Regions from separate parts of the Pseudomonas agarici genome, predicted to be linked through region 2. Evidence: predicted binding sites of a transcription regulator. Region 2 holds the regulator's gene; each other region holds the start of a gene.
What was found. The regulator sigma-54, encoded in region 2, starts transcription at its own class of promoters, with help from an activator protein. The targets are predictions, from matches to a motif close to ANTGGCATNNANNTTGCTNT.
Positions count from the first base shown of each region.

Region 1 (4,137 bases), 2.7 Mb from region 2:
GCGGCTCCATTTTCACGCCGACGGTAAAGGTCCCGTTGTTGGCGCGCAGGGCTTGCTGGGTAGGGACGTCCGTCAGTTCAAACACGCTGTAGGGCGCGATGTTTGCCTGGGCTTTTGCCGGCTGCGTGGCTGCGGATTGCGCAGCGGCCGGTTGGGCCGGTTTCTGTAGCTCGACGCTGTTGAGCGGCGGCAATTCCACGGCGCGGGCGGCGCTGCCTGCGGGCGGCTGGTTGCTGTAGGCGGTATTGCCGTTCGCATCGGTGTATTGATAGATCTGCGCCGATACGGGCAGCGTGAAGGCCAGCAGCAGGTAGAGCAGAGGTCGACCCATGGAGACTCCCGATGATGGTCCTGGTCGGGGCGCATGGTTTAGCTGCGTCCTGTGATCAGCATAGAGCACAACTCCAGGCCTTTTCACCGTGGATTCTGGCACAGCTCACCCGTGGCGCGAATCAGTGCCAGGTCGTGGAGAGTGTCCGAGGTCAGGGTTTGGCGGGCCTGGATTAGCCAGGCTGGGCATTGTGGGTCCTGCCGGTAAGGGGCGAAGGCTGCATAGTGTTGCAACAATCTGGCCTGTAACCGATCCAGCGCCGGGCGGATCTGCGTGACCAGGTCGGGCCTGGGGATGACCGGTGCTTTGCCGGCTGCTCGCCATTTAGCCAATAGTGCGTACTGCACCAGTTTATTGGCTTCGATCTGCGCCGCGACAAACTCACCGATGTCTTCGGGCTGGATCTTATAGGTCGCTGCCTGCTGCCGGGCATTGGCGATCACCTGCTGTTCGCGCGAGCTGTCCTGGATCGGCTTGGCGCTGTCCCATTTGGTCAATGCTACCTGCTCGGCGATGTTCAGGCGCTCGCTGATGGCCCGCAGCAGGGGCGGCAGGGCATCGGGAGCTTTCGCGGGGGCAGGAGCGGCAAGGACGTTGGCGCCCAGGAGGCTGGCGAGCAGCAGGCTCACAATACGGTAGTTCGGCAACATGGCGGGCTTCGACTTTTTCGGCGGCGGATGCAGGCCCAAAGTTAACGTTACAGGATCGGGCAAGCGCCAGCGTATTTTCATAAAAGAAGCGGATTGCCGTTGCATCCGTCGATGGGCGGCGAGCCATTGACGCCAGTCAGGTCGGCTCGGTGGCCTCCGAGAGCGCCATGCCTTCGCTGCCGGCATAGAACACCAGCAGGTCCACCGGGACTGCCCCGGTCCTGGCGCGATGTTCGACATTGACCACGGCGGCAATCGTATCGCCAGATTTCAGCAAAGTCTGCTTGTTGCCTTCTCGCGTCTCGACCAGTACTTCGCCGGAGATGATGTAGGCGGCGCTGGGAATGGGATGGATATGCCAGTTCAGTTCGGTGTCGGCGGGAATGTTGATCCTGAGCAGGGTCAGTTCGGGCGGCCCTGCGGGGTAGGCCTCATAGGGAGTGCCCTCCCAGCCGCTGCTGGCACGCAGCAGGACCTCGGCGGTCGGTGCGGCGAGTGTCTTCGGTTGGCTGCTGTCGGGATGTTCGGCGGCGGTGTTTGAAGGCAATGTCATGGGCTAACTCTCCGTGTTGGCGGGCATTCGCCGTCCGTCCGTGCGCGGCGGCTTGCGTAGGATTTGGCGGCAATCCTGGGGAGAGTAGTCAACGCCGGTCTACACGCTTTGGCTAGCGTCTAAGCGTTGCAAAAAATCTCGAATAATGGGCTGTCGTTTATCGTCGCCTATAAAAAATGCCCCGTATCCATCGATACGGGGCATTTCCTCGAAGCAGTGCCTGCTGGCGCAGGCGCCACGGGATCAGCAGCTGTAGTACAGCTCGTATTCCAGTGGGTGTACGAAGGTACGTACCTTGATTTCTTCTTCGCTCTTGAGCTCGATGTAGGCATCGATGAAGTCGTCGCTGAAAACGCCGCCTTTGGTCAGGAACGCACGACCTTTATCCAGCTCTTCCAGGGCTTCTTTCAGGCTACCGCAAACCTGTGGGATCTCTTTGGCCTCTTCAGGCGGCAGGTCGTACAGGTTCTTGTCAGCGGCATCGCCGGGGTGGATCTTGTTTTGGATGCCGTCGAGGCCAGCCATCATCAGCGCGGCGAAGGCCAGGTAAGGGTTGGCGGCCGGATCCGGGAAGCGTGCTTCGATACGACGAGCCTTGGGGCTGGAGACGTAAGGAATGCGGATCGAGGCAGAGCGGTTGCGAGCCGAGTAGGCAAGCATCACCGGGGCTTCGAAACCTGGGACCAAACGCTTGTAGGAGTTGGTCGACGGATTGGTGAAACCGTTCAGAGCCTTGCCGTGCTTGATGATACCGCCGATAAAGTACAGGGCAGTGTCGGACAGGCCGGCATAGCCTTCGCCCGCGAAGGTGTTCTTGCCATCCTTGGAGATGGACACATGCACGTGCATGCCCGAGCCGTTGTCGCCATACAGCGGTTTTGGCATGAAAGTCGCGGTACGACCGTAGGCATCGGCCACGTTGTGTACGCAGTACTTCAGGGTCTGGACTTCGTCAGCCTTGGCTACCAGGGTGTTGAATTTCACGCCGATTTCGTTCTGGCCGGCAGTCGCCACTTCGTGGTGGTGAACTTCGACGGTCTGGCCCATTTCTTCCAGCGCGTTGCACATGGAGGTACGGATTTCGTGGTCGTGGTCGAACGGTGGCACCGGGAAATAGCCGCCCTTGACGCCTGGACGGTGGCCTTTGTTGCCGCCTTCCACGTCCTGGTCGGACATCCATGAACCTTGTTCGGAGAAGATCTTGAACATGGAACCGGAGATGTCGGACTTGAATTTGACCGAATCGAAGATGAAGAACTCAGGCTCGGGGCCGAAGAAAGCGGTGTCGCCGATACCGGTGGACTTCAGGTACTCCTCGGCGCGACGGGCGATTGCCCGTGGGTCGCGGTCGTAGCCTTGCATGGTCGAGGGCTCGATCACGTCGCAAACCAGGATCAGGGTCGGCTCTTCGGTGAACGGGTCGAGCACGGCGGTGCTGTCGTCCGGCAGCAGGATCATGTCGGAGGCTTCGATGCCTTTCCAGCCGGCGATGGAGGAACCGTCGAACATCTTGCCCATTTCGAAGAAATCGTCATCCAGCGCATCACGAGCCGGCATGGTCACGTGGTGCTGAGTACCTTTGGTGTCCGTGAAGCGCAGATCAATCCACTTAACGTCATGATCTTTGATGAGTTGAACCGACTTCGACATGGTGTCCTCCGGGTGGCTTCGGGCTAGTGGCGTTAGCCCTGAAATAGTGGTGATGCCGGCGCGAATACTCGGCCAAGGCAATCTGCCTCACAAGAGAGCAAATTGCATGCCAGCATCTTGCGAGAGTTTTTTTGCTCCAATCTCAAGCATTACGGCCAGCAATAGGAGAATTTCGGTGCATTGAGCGCACCTTTTCGGTGCCAAAAAGGCACGCTTGGTCTTTTTTGGTGCGCAAAAAACCGTCTGTACAATAACTGGTTAAACGTTGAACAATTTCCGCTATAATCCGCGCCCCCTTTTTCGGCCGGCCCTTCGCGCGCTGTTTTTATGAAATTAATCGTAAAAGTCTTCCCCGAAATCACCATTAAAAGCCGCCCTGTCCGGATGCGATTCATCCGCCAGTTGGCCAAGAACATCCGTGCCGTGCTCCGTGACGTGGATCCGGCTGTGGTGGTGAATGGCGTGTGGGACAACCTCGAGCTGCAAACCGCGCTGACCGACCCTAAGGCCCTGCACGAACTGACTACACGCTTGTGCAATACACCAGGTATCGCCCATTTACTGCAGGTCGCCGAGTACCCGCTGGGCGACTTCGACGACATCACCGCCAAATGCAAGCAGCATTATGGCGAGGTGTTGCCGGGCAAGATTTTTTCCGTGCGCTGCAAGCGCGCCGGCAAGCACGTCTTTACCTCGATGGAGGTGGAGAAATACGTCGGCAGCCAGCTGCGGCGCCAGTGCGCTGCGGCGGGGATCTCCTTGAAAGAGCCGGAAATCGAAGTGCGAATGGAAATTCGCGACCAACGGTTGTTTGTCATCCACAGCCAGCATGACGGCCTCGGCGGTTACCCGCTGGGGTCGGTGGAGCAGACTCTGGTGCTGATGTCCGGTGGCTTCGACTCCACCGTTGCCGCCTACCAGATGATGCGACGCGGCCTGATCAGCCATTTTTG
Region 1 covers NZ_CP014135.1:3,434,573-3,438,709, reverse strand. Annotated here, with positions in the region: gene AWM79_RS15025 (DUF4124 domain-containing protein) at 1-331, opposite strand, end outside; gene AWM79_RS15020 (chorismate mutase) at 415-981, opposite strand; gene AWM79_RS15015 (cupin domain-containing protein) at 1,118-1,534, opposite strand; gene glnA (type I glutamate--ammonia ligase) at 1,778-3,184, opposite strand; gene thiI (tRNA uracil 4-sulfurtransferase ThiI) at 3,512-4,137, shown strand, end outside.
Region 1: the regulator sigma-54 is predicted to act here: its motif matches at 3,279-3,298, upstream of glnA (type I glutamate--ammonia ligase).

Region 2 (4,137 bases):
GTCGTCAGGGGCAATACCGTGACGCTCACCCGTACTGCCTCGGGAGACATCGACGTGGTGACCTCCGTGGGCAACCTGGCGTACTTCGAACAGCGACAGAAGGTCACCGACACACAACCGGTCAAGGGTTATGGCAAAACCATCCAATATCTCGCCCAGCAGAACCGTATCGTCCTGATCGACCAGGCCAAAGTGGTCAACGAAGGCAACACCACCGAAGGCGAGAAGATCGTCTACGACACGGTGAAGCAGGTGGCCACCGCCGGTCGCGCCAATGGCACGCCGATTGCCACGCCACGGCCGCGTATCGACATGGTTATCCAACCGAAAAAGAAAACCGACGAGCAAAAGGCCCAGTAATGGCAATTTTGAAAGCCCAGCATCTGGCCAAAGCCTACAAAACTCGCCAGGTGGTGCGTGACGTCAGCCTGTCGATCGAAAGCGGACAGATCGTCGGCCTGCTCGGCCCCAACGGTGCCGGCAAGACCACCTGTTTCTACATGATCGTCGGCTTGGTTCAGGCCGACCAGGGACGCGTGCTGATCGACGACCATGACGTCAGTCACCAGCCGATGCATGGCCGCGCCCGTGCGGGCATCGGTTACTTGCCCCAGGAAGCCTCGATTTTTCGCAAGCTGTCGGTGGCCGACAACATCATGGCAATCCTCGAGACCCGCAAGGAACTCGACAAGGCCGCCCGGCGCAAGGAACTGGAAAGCCTGCTACAGGAATTCCATATCAGTCACATTCGCGACAACCTCGGCATGAGCCTGTCCGGTGGCGAGCGCCGCCGAGTGGAAATCGCCCGCGCCCTGGCCACCGCACCGAAATTCATCCTGCTGGATGAACCCTTCGCCGGTGTCGACCCGATTTCCGTCGGCGATATCAAGCAGATCATTTACCACCTCAAGGCCAAGGGCATCGGTGTACTGATCACCGACCACAACGTTCGCGAGACCCTGGACATCTGCGAAACCGCCTATATCGTCAATGATGGACAACTGATCGCCGAAGGCGATTCGGCCACCATCCTGGCCAACGAGCTGGTCAAGGAAGTCTATCTGGGCCATGAGTTCCGCCTGTAAGCCCGACGGTGTTTGGCTACCCGCCTGAGTGCCGGAATGTTCGATAAAGCATCCTATGCTTTTATTGTTACGGCACTCTAGGCAAACGCTTGGATTTCAGGCATATAATTTGCTTATGTTTGGCGCTCCGGCGCCCTGTAGTGGATGGCGCATGTGCGCCGGCAAATAAGGTGTTAAGCCCCTGCCATGAAACCATCGCTAGTCCTAAGAATGGGCCAGCAGCTGACGATGACACCGCAGCTGCAACAGGCCATCCGCCTGCTCCAATTGTCAACCCTGGACCTTCAGCAGGAAATCCAGGAGGCCCTGGAATCCAACCCGATGCTCGAACGCCAGGAAGAAGGCGACGACTTCGATAATGCCGATCCACTGGCCGACAGCACCGAGCAAAAGCCCACTACCGACGTCCAGGAAACCTCCTACCAGGAAACCGCGCCCACGGTCGACAACCTCGAGGAAGGCGACTGGAACGAACGCATTCCCAACGAACTCCCGGTCGACACCGCCTGGGAAGACGTTTACCAGACCAGCGCCAGCAGCCTGCCTAGCAGCGATGACGACGAGTGGGACTTCACCACCCGCACCTCCGCCGGCGAAAGCCTGCAAAGCCACCTGCTGTGGCAGTTGAACCTGGCACCGATGTCCGACACCGACCGGCTGATCGCGGTGACCCTGATCGACTGCATCAACAGTCAGGGCTACTTGGACGAGACCCTCGAGGAAATTCTCGACGCCTTCGATCCGGAGCTGGACATCGAGCTCGACGAAATCGAAGCTGTCCTGCACCGCATCCAACAGTTCGAACCGGCCGGCATCGGCGCCCGCAACCTCGGCGAGTGCCTGCTGCTGCAACTGCGCCAACTGCCGAGCGAGACCCCATGGCTGAGCGAAGCGCAACGTCTGGTCAACGACTATATCGACCTGCTGGGCAGCCGCGACTACAGCCAGTTGATGCGCCGTATGAAGCTCAAGGAAGACGAACTGCGCCAGGTCATCGAGCTGGTGCAAAGCCTCAACCCGCGCCCTGGCTCGCAGATCGAATCCAGCGAAGCCGAATATGTAGTGCCCGACGTCATCGTGCGTAAGGACAGCGAGCGCTGGCTGGTAGAACTGAACCAGGAGTCGGTGCCACGCCTGCGGGTCAATCCGCAATACGCCGGGTTTGTCCGCCGCGCCGATACCAGCGCCGACAACACCTTCATGCGTAATCAGTTGCAGGAAGCCCGCTGGTTCATCAAGAGCCTGCAGAGCCGTAACGAAACCCTAATGAAGGTCGCCACCCAGATCGTCGAACACCAGCGCGGCTTCCTGGAGTACGGTGATGAAGCGATGAAACCGCTGGTCCTGCATGACATCGCCGAAGCCGTGGGTATGCACGAATCGACGATTTCCCGGGTCACCACCCAAAAATTCATGCATACCCCTCGCGGTATTTATGAGTTGAAATACTTTTTCTCCAGCCATGTCAGCACCTCCGAAGGCGGTGAATGCTCGTCCACGGCGATCCGCGCGATCATCAAGAAACTGGTTGCGGCGGAAAATCAGAAAAAGCCGTTGAGTGACAGCAAGATCGCTGGTTTACTGGAGGCACAAGGCATTCAGGTCGCCCGTCGCACCGTCGCCAAGTACCGTGAATCCCTCGGGATCGCACCTTCCAGCGAACGGAAGCGGTTGATGTAACCGCCGGGCGTGCCACAGCGTTCCAGTGGCAGGCATACGCCTGCCGCTTCATGCACTGGCAACGAAGGAGAAGCTGTATGCAAGTCAACATCAGTGGACACCAACTGGAAGTGACCGAACCCCTGCGTACCTACATCGGCGAGAAACTTGACCGGTTAGAGCGCCACTTCGACAAGATCACCAACGTGCAGGTGACAATGGCCGTCGAAAAACTGAAGCAGAAAATCGAAGCCACGCTGCACATTCACGGTGGCGAGGTGGTCGCCAACGCCGAACATGACGACATGTATGCCGCGATCGACCTGCTTACCGACAAGCTGGACCGCCAACTGAAAAAGCATAAGGAAAAGAACCTGCATCTGCTCCAAGGTACAGGTCGCTAACGCCCACCCATGATTCGACTTGAAAACATCCTGACCCCCGGCCGTTCCCTGGTGAACGTGCCGGGCGGCAGTAAAAAACGCGCCCTCGAACAAATTGCCAACCTGATCGCCCGCGAAGTGCCCGATCTGGCAATGCAGGATGTCTACGAGAGCCTGATTGCCCGTGAAAAACTTGGCTCAACCGGTTTTGGCAACGGCATCGCTATTCCCCACTGTCGCCTCAAAGGCTGTCAGTTGCCCATCAGTGCCCTGATGCACCTGGATGCTCCCATCGATTTCGACGCCATCGACGGCGCTCCAGTCGATCTGCTGTTCGTGTTGTTGGTCCCGGAGGCCGCCACCGATGCGCACCTGGAACTGCTCCGGCAGATCGCCAGCATGCTGGACCGCAAAGAGGTGCGCGACCGCCTGCGCGGCGCACCGAGCAACGAAGCCCTGTATAAGGTTGTCCTGGACATACAGAACGGTTAGTCACCATGCGCTTGATCATCGTCAGCGGCCGCTCCGGCTCAGGTAAAAGCACTGCCCTCGATGTCCTCGAGGACCACGGTTATTACTGCATCGATAACCTGCCAGCCGGCCTGCTGCCGGAACTGGCCGAACGGGCGCTGATCCATACCGAATTGGCGCAACCGCTGGTCGCCGTCTCCATTGATGCGCGCAACCTGCCCAGCCACCTGTCGCGCTTTCCCGAGCTGCTGGACGAAGTTCGCGGTCGGCATATCCAGTGTGACGTGCTGTATCTGGACGCCGACGAGGAAACCCTGCTCAAGCGCTTCTCCGAGACCCGCCGGCGCCACCCCCTGAGCAGCGCCAACCGTTCGCTGGCCGAAGCTATCCGCGACGAGAGCAGTCTGCTGGGGCCGATTGCCGACCTGGCCGATCTCAAGGTCAACACCACCCACCTCAATCTGTACCAGCTACGCGACACCATCAAGCTGCGCCTGCTGAACCAGCCGGAGCCGGGCACCGCGTTCCTAGTGGAGTCG
Region 2 covers NZ_CP014135.1:696,378-700,514, reverse strand. Annotated here, with positions in the region: gene lptA (lipopolysaccharide transport periplasmic protein LptA) at 1-360, shown strand, start outside; gene lptB (LPS export ABC transporter ATP-binding protein) at 360-1,085, shown strand; gene AWM79_RS03185 (RNA polymerase factor sigma-54) at 1,272-2,765, shown strand; gene hpf (ribosome hibernation-promoting factor, HPF/YfiA family) at 2,843-3,148, shown strand; gene ptsN (PTS IIA-like nitrogen regulatory protein PtsN) at 3,158-3,619, shown strand; gene rapZ (RNase adapter RapZ) at 3,625-4,137, shown strand, end outside.

Region 3 (4,137 bases), 190 kb from region 2:
GCGGTCGCGGGCTCGGGAAATAACGATCTGGCCCGACTCCAACGGCTCGCGCAAAACCTCCAGCACTTTGCGGTCGAACTCCGGCAGTTCGTCGAGAAACAGCACGCCGTGATGGGCGAGGGTGATCTCACCGGGCTGTGGCCTGGAACCGCCGCCCACCAGCGCCGGGCCGGAGGCCGAATGATGGGGCTGGCGAAACGGTCGCTGCGGCCAACTGCTTAATGGCACATGGCTGGCCACCGACTGGATCGCCGCCACTTCCAGCGCTTCCTGTTCATCCAGTGGCGGTAACAGGCCGGGCAGACGGCTTGCCAGCAGCGTCTTGCCGGTGCCGGGCGGACCGCTGAATAACAAATTGTGAGCGCCGGCTGCGGCGATCAGCAGGGCACGTTTGGCGGCGAGTTGGCCCTGCACTTCGCTCAGGTCCGGATAGGGTTTGCCCAGGTGCAACAGACCATCGGATTCGAAGGGCTGGATCGGTGCATGTCCGTTGAGGTGGGCAACCAGTTGCAGCAGGTGATCGACGGCAATCACCGTTAAGCCCGAGGCCAGCGAAGCCTCTTCGGCATTGGCCTGCGGTACCACCAGCGTGCGTCCGGCGGCGCGGGCGGCCAATGCAGCCGGTAGCACGCCGCGCACCGGGCGGATGGCACCGGACAAGGCCAGCTCGCCCAGGCACTCCAGATGGTCCAGCGTCAGGGCCGGCACCTGCGCACTGGCGGCGAGGATGCCGAGGGCAATTGCCAGATCAAAGCGCCCTCCGTCCTTGGGCAAGTCCGCGGGGGCAAGGTTGAGGGTGATGCGTCGGGCTGGAAAGTCGAGGGCCGAATTGAGGATCGCGCTGCGAACCCGGTCCTTGCTTTCCTTCACGGCGGTTTCGGGTAAACCGACCAGGGTGAGTGTCGGTAGGCCGTTGGCCATGTGGGTTTCCACGGTAACGGCGGGGGCTTCGACGCCCACCTGGGCGCGAGTGTGGACGATAGCCAGGGACATGCTCTTTCCTTGAGCGCAAAGGGGCGCTTGCTGCGGTTCTGAAAGGCTAGTCGAGGGGGGAAAGGGGTTGCGGGATTTTATGTGTCCAGACGATTCGTTGTTTAGCTTGTTAGCGATAGCGTTAAGCTTGCTGGGATCGTTGGCGATGTGTGAGGTGAGCAATGATCAAGACAGACGCACATGTCCCGCCAGTGGACTAAATCAGTACCACGGGCCGGGGCTTCTGTCTGTTGACGCGTCGAACCATCACGCCCCCGGCGGATTCAGCCTGGCCTCCAACTCCGCCACTTTCGCTTCCAAACTCTCCAATCGTGCGCGGGTGCGGGCCAGGACCACCATCTGGCTGTCGAATTCTTCTCGGCTGACCAGATCCAGCTTGCTGAAGCCGCTTTGCAACAAGGCTTTGAACTGGTTTTCTATTTCATCGCTCGGCAATGGGGTTTCGCCACTGAACAGGCGAGAGGCGTGGCCGCTCAGGGCGTCGAGAAAGGCTTTGGGCGCGAGCATGGTGCGGGTTCCAGATACGAGGGCGTCCCAGTGTACCACGCCGTGTCTATAGTGATTTACCAGGGCGGTGGCGCACGCTTTTTGCGCAACACACCGATCGGTCGTGCGCCGTGGTGGTGCGTGTTACCTGCCAGTGGGTGGAATTTTTGCTCTCCACGGCGATCAAGGAATTGAAATCAGTAGGTTTTGTAGAGATGGCAAGGTTTCTGCTTAGTCGTTGGTAACCCATGCACTGATGCCGTCACTGTGACCAAGTGGTGCGGTAAGCGGAGCAGGGAAGCTTCGCCGACAGCGGTTAGCCAGCATCGACAGGCTGATCGGGGCCAACGATGCGTTACAAAGCCAGGCACTGCGCTTAGACTTGAGTCGGGTTTGTTTTCCTGGGGCAAGTCCACCCATTCGGAGAGAGTTTCATGAAGCTAGTCACTGCCATCATCAAGCCGTTCAAGTTGGACGACGTGCGCGAGTCGTTGTCCGAAATCGGCGTGCAGGGCATTACCGTTACCGAGGTCAAAGGCTTCGGGCGGCAGAAGGGTCACACCGAGCTGTATCGCGGCGCGGAATACGTGGTCGATTTCCTGCCCAAGGTGAAGATCGATGTCGCCATCGACGACAAGGACCTTGATCGGGTTATCGAGGCGATAACCAAGGCCGCTAACACCGGCAAGATCGGTGACGGCAAGATCTTCGTGGTCAATCTGGAACAGGCTATTCGCATCCGTACCGGCGAAACCGATACCGACGCCATCTAAGCTGCGTTAAACCCAACGCCCCAGGAGAAAACCATATGACTCTGCGTAAATTCGCAGGGCTAGGAGCGCTGTTGTCCCTCGTAATGCCGGCCTTGGCCATGGCGGCGGACTCGGTACCGGCTCCGGTCCTCAATTCCGGCGATACCAGCTGGATGTTGATCTCTACAGCCCTTGTGCTGTTCATGACCCTTCCAGGCCTCGCGTTGTTCTACGGCGGCATGGTGCGCTCGAAAAACATTCTTTCGGTGATGATGCAGTGTTTCGCCATTACCGGTCTGATCACCCTCCTGTGGTTTGGCTATGGCTACAGTATGGCGTTCGATACCACCGGGATGGAGGCTGGCGTCGTCAACTACAATTCCTTTGTCGGCGGGCTGGCCAAGGCTTTCCTCGCCGGTATCACGCCCGCGAGTATGACCGGCCCGACGGCGTTGTTTCCTGAAGCGGTGTTCGTCACCTTCCAGATGACCTTTGCGATCATCACCCCGGCGCTGATCGTCGGTGCCTTCGCCGAGCGGATGAAGTTCTCGGCGATGCTGATCTTCATGGGCATCTGGTTCACCCTGGTCTATGCGCCGATTGCGCACATGGTCTGGAGCGGTCCGGGTTCGTTGCTGGGAGACTGGGGCGTACTCGATTTCGCGGGCGGCACCGTGGTGCACATCAATGCCGGTATTGCCGGGCTGGTGACTTGCCTGGTACTGGGCAAGCGCAAAGGCTTTCCGGTCACTCCGATGGCACCACACAACCTTGGCTACACCTTGATCGGCGCGGCCATGCTGTGGGTCGGCTGGTTCGGCTTCAACGCTGGCTCCGCCGCCGCCGCCAACGGTACCGCCGGCATGGCGATGCTGGTGACTCAGATCGCGACCGCCGCCGCCGCGCTGGGCTGGATGTTCGCTGAGTGGCTGAGCCACGGCAAGCCAAGTGCTCTGGGGATCGCCTCGGGTGTGGTCGCCGGCTTGGTTGCCATTACTCCGGCTGCCGGTACTGTTGGCCCGATGGGCTCGCTGATCATTGGCCTGGCGGCCGGTGTGGTGTGCTTCTTCTGCGCCACCACGTTGAAACGCCGGCTGGGTTACGATGACTCCCTGGACGCCTTCGGCGTGCACGGTATCGGCGGTATCCTCGGCGCAATCCTGACTGGCGTGTTCGCCGCACCGTCGATGGGCGGATTCAATGCCGCGACCACCGATATCGCTGCCCAAGTCTGGATCCAGTGCAAAGGTGTCGGTTTCACCGTTATCTACACGGCGCTGGTGACTTACATCATTCTCAAGGTGCTGGATGTGGTCATGGGCCTGCGTGTGAGCGAAGAAGAAGAATCGATCGGCCTCGACCTGGCGCAACACAACGAGCGCGGCTATAACCTGTAGGCCAAAAAAAAATGCCCGGCTTGCCGGGCTTTTTTTTGCCTGGGTTTTGTCAGTGCCAAGAGGACTCAAAGGACTTACCAGAGGCATTTCGGCGAAAACACCGGGCCTATTTCCCGTGGGCCGATGGCTTACAGCATGGCAGGCGTATTAGGCGCTTTGCTTTTTTCCTGAGCGCGCTAGAATGCGCGCCGATGGGCGCAGAACTGTATGTGGCAACAGACACTGATTACTTTGCGGGCCAGGCCCCAGGGTTCTCATTTGGTGACCCAGGAGTTGCTCGATGGCTTGCCTGAACTGAGGGCATGTCGAGTCGGACTGTTGCATTTTTGGCTGCAACATACCTCGGCCTCGTTGATCGTCAACGAGAATGCCGATCCGGCGGTTTGCCGTGACTTCGAAGTTTTTTTCAACCCCCTGGTGCCGCAAGGCGAGCTCGGGTATGAACATAACGACGAAGGCACGGATGACTGGCCGGCGCACTTCAAGGCCAGTTTGCTAGGCTGTCAGCT
Region 3 covers NZ_CP014135.1:503,229-507,365, reverse strand. Annotated here, with positions in the region: gene AWM79_RS02380 (YifB family Mg chelatase-like AAA ATPase) at 1-993, opposite strand, end outside; gene AWM79_RS02375 (accessory factor UbiK family protein) at 1,240-1,500, opposite strand; gene glnK (P-II family nitrogen regulator) at 1,914-2,252, shown strand; gene AWM79_RS02365 (ammonium transporter) at 2,288-3,628, shown strand; partial or broken gene AWM79_RS02360 (secondary thiamine-phosphate synthase enzyme YjbQ) at 3,836-4,137, shown strand, end outside.
Region 3: the regulator sigma-54 is predicted to act here: its motif matches at 1,694-1,713, upstream of glnK (P-II family nitrogen regulator).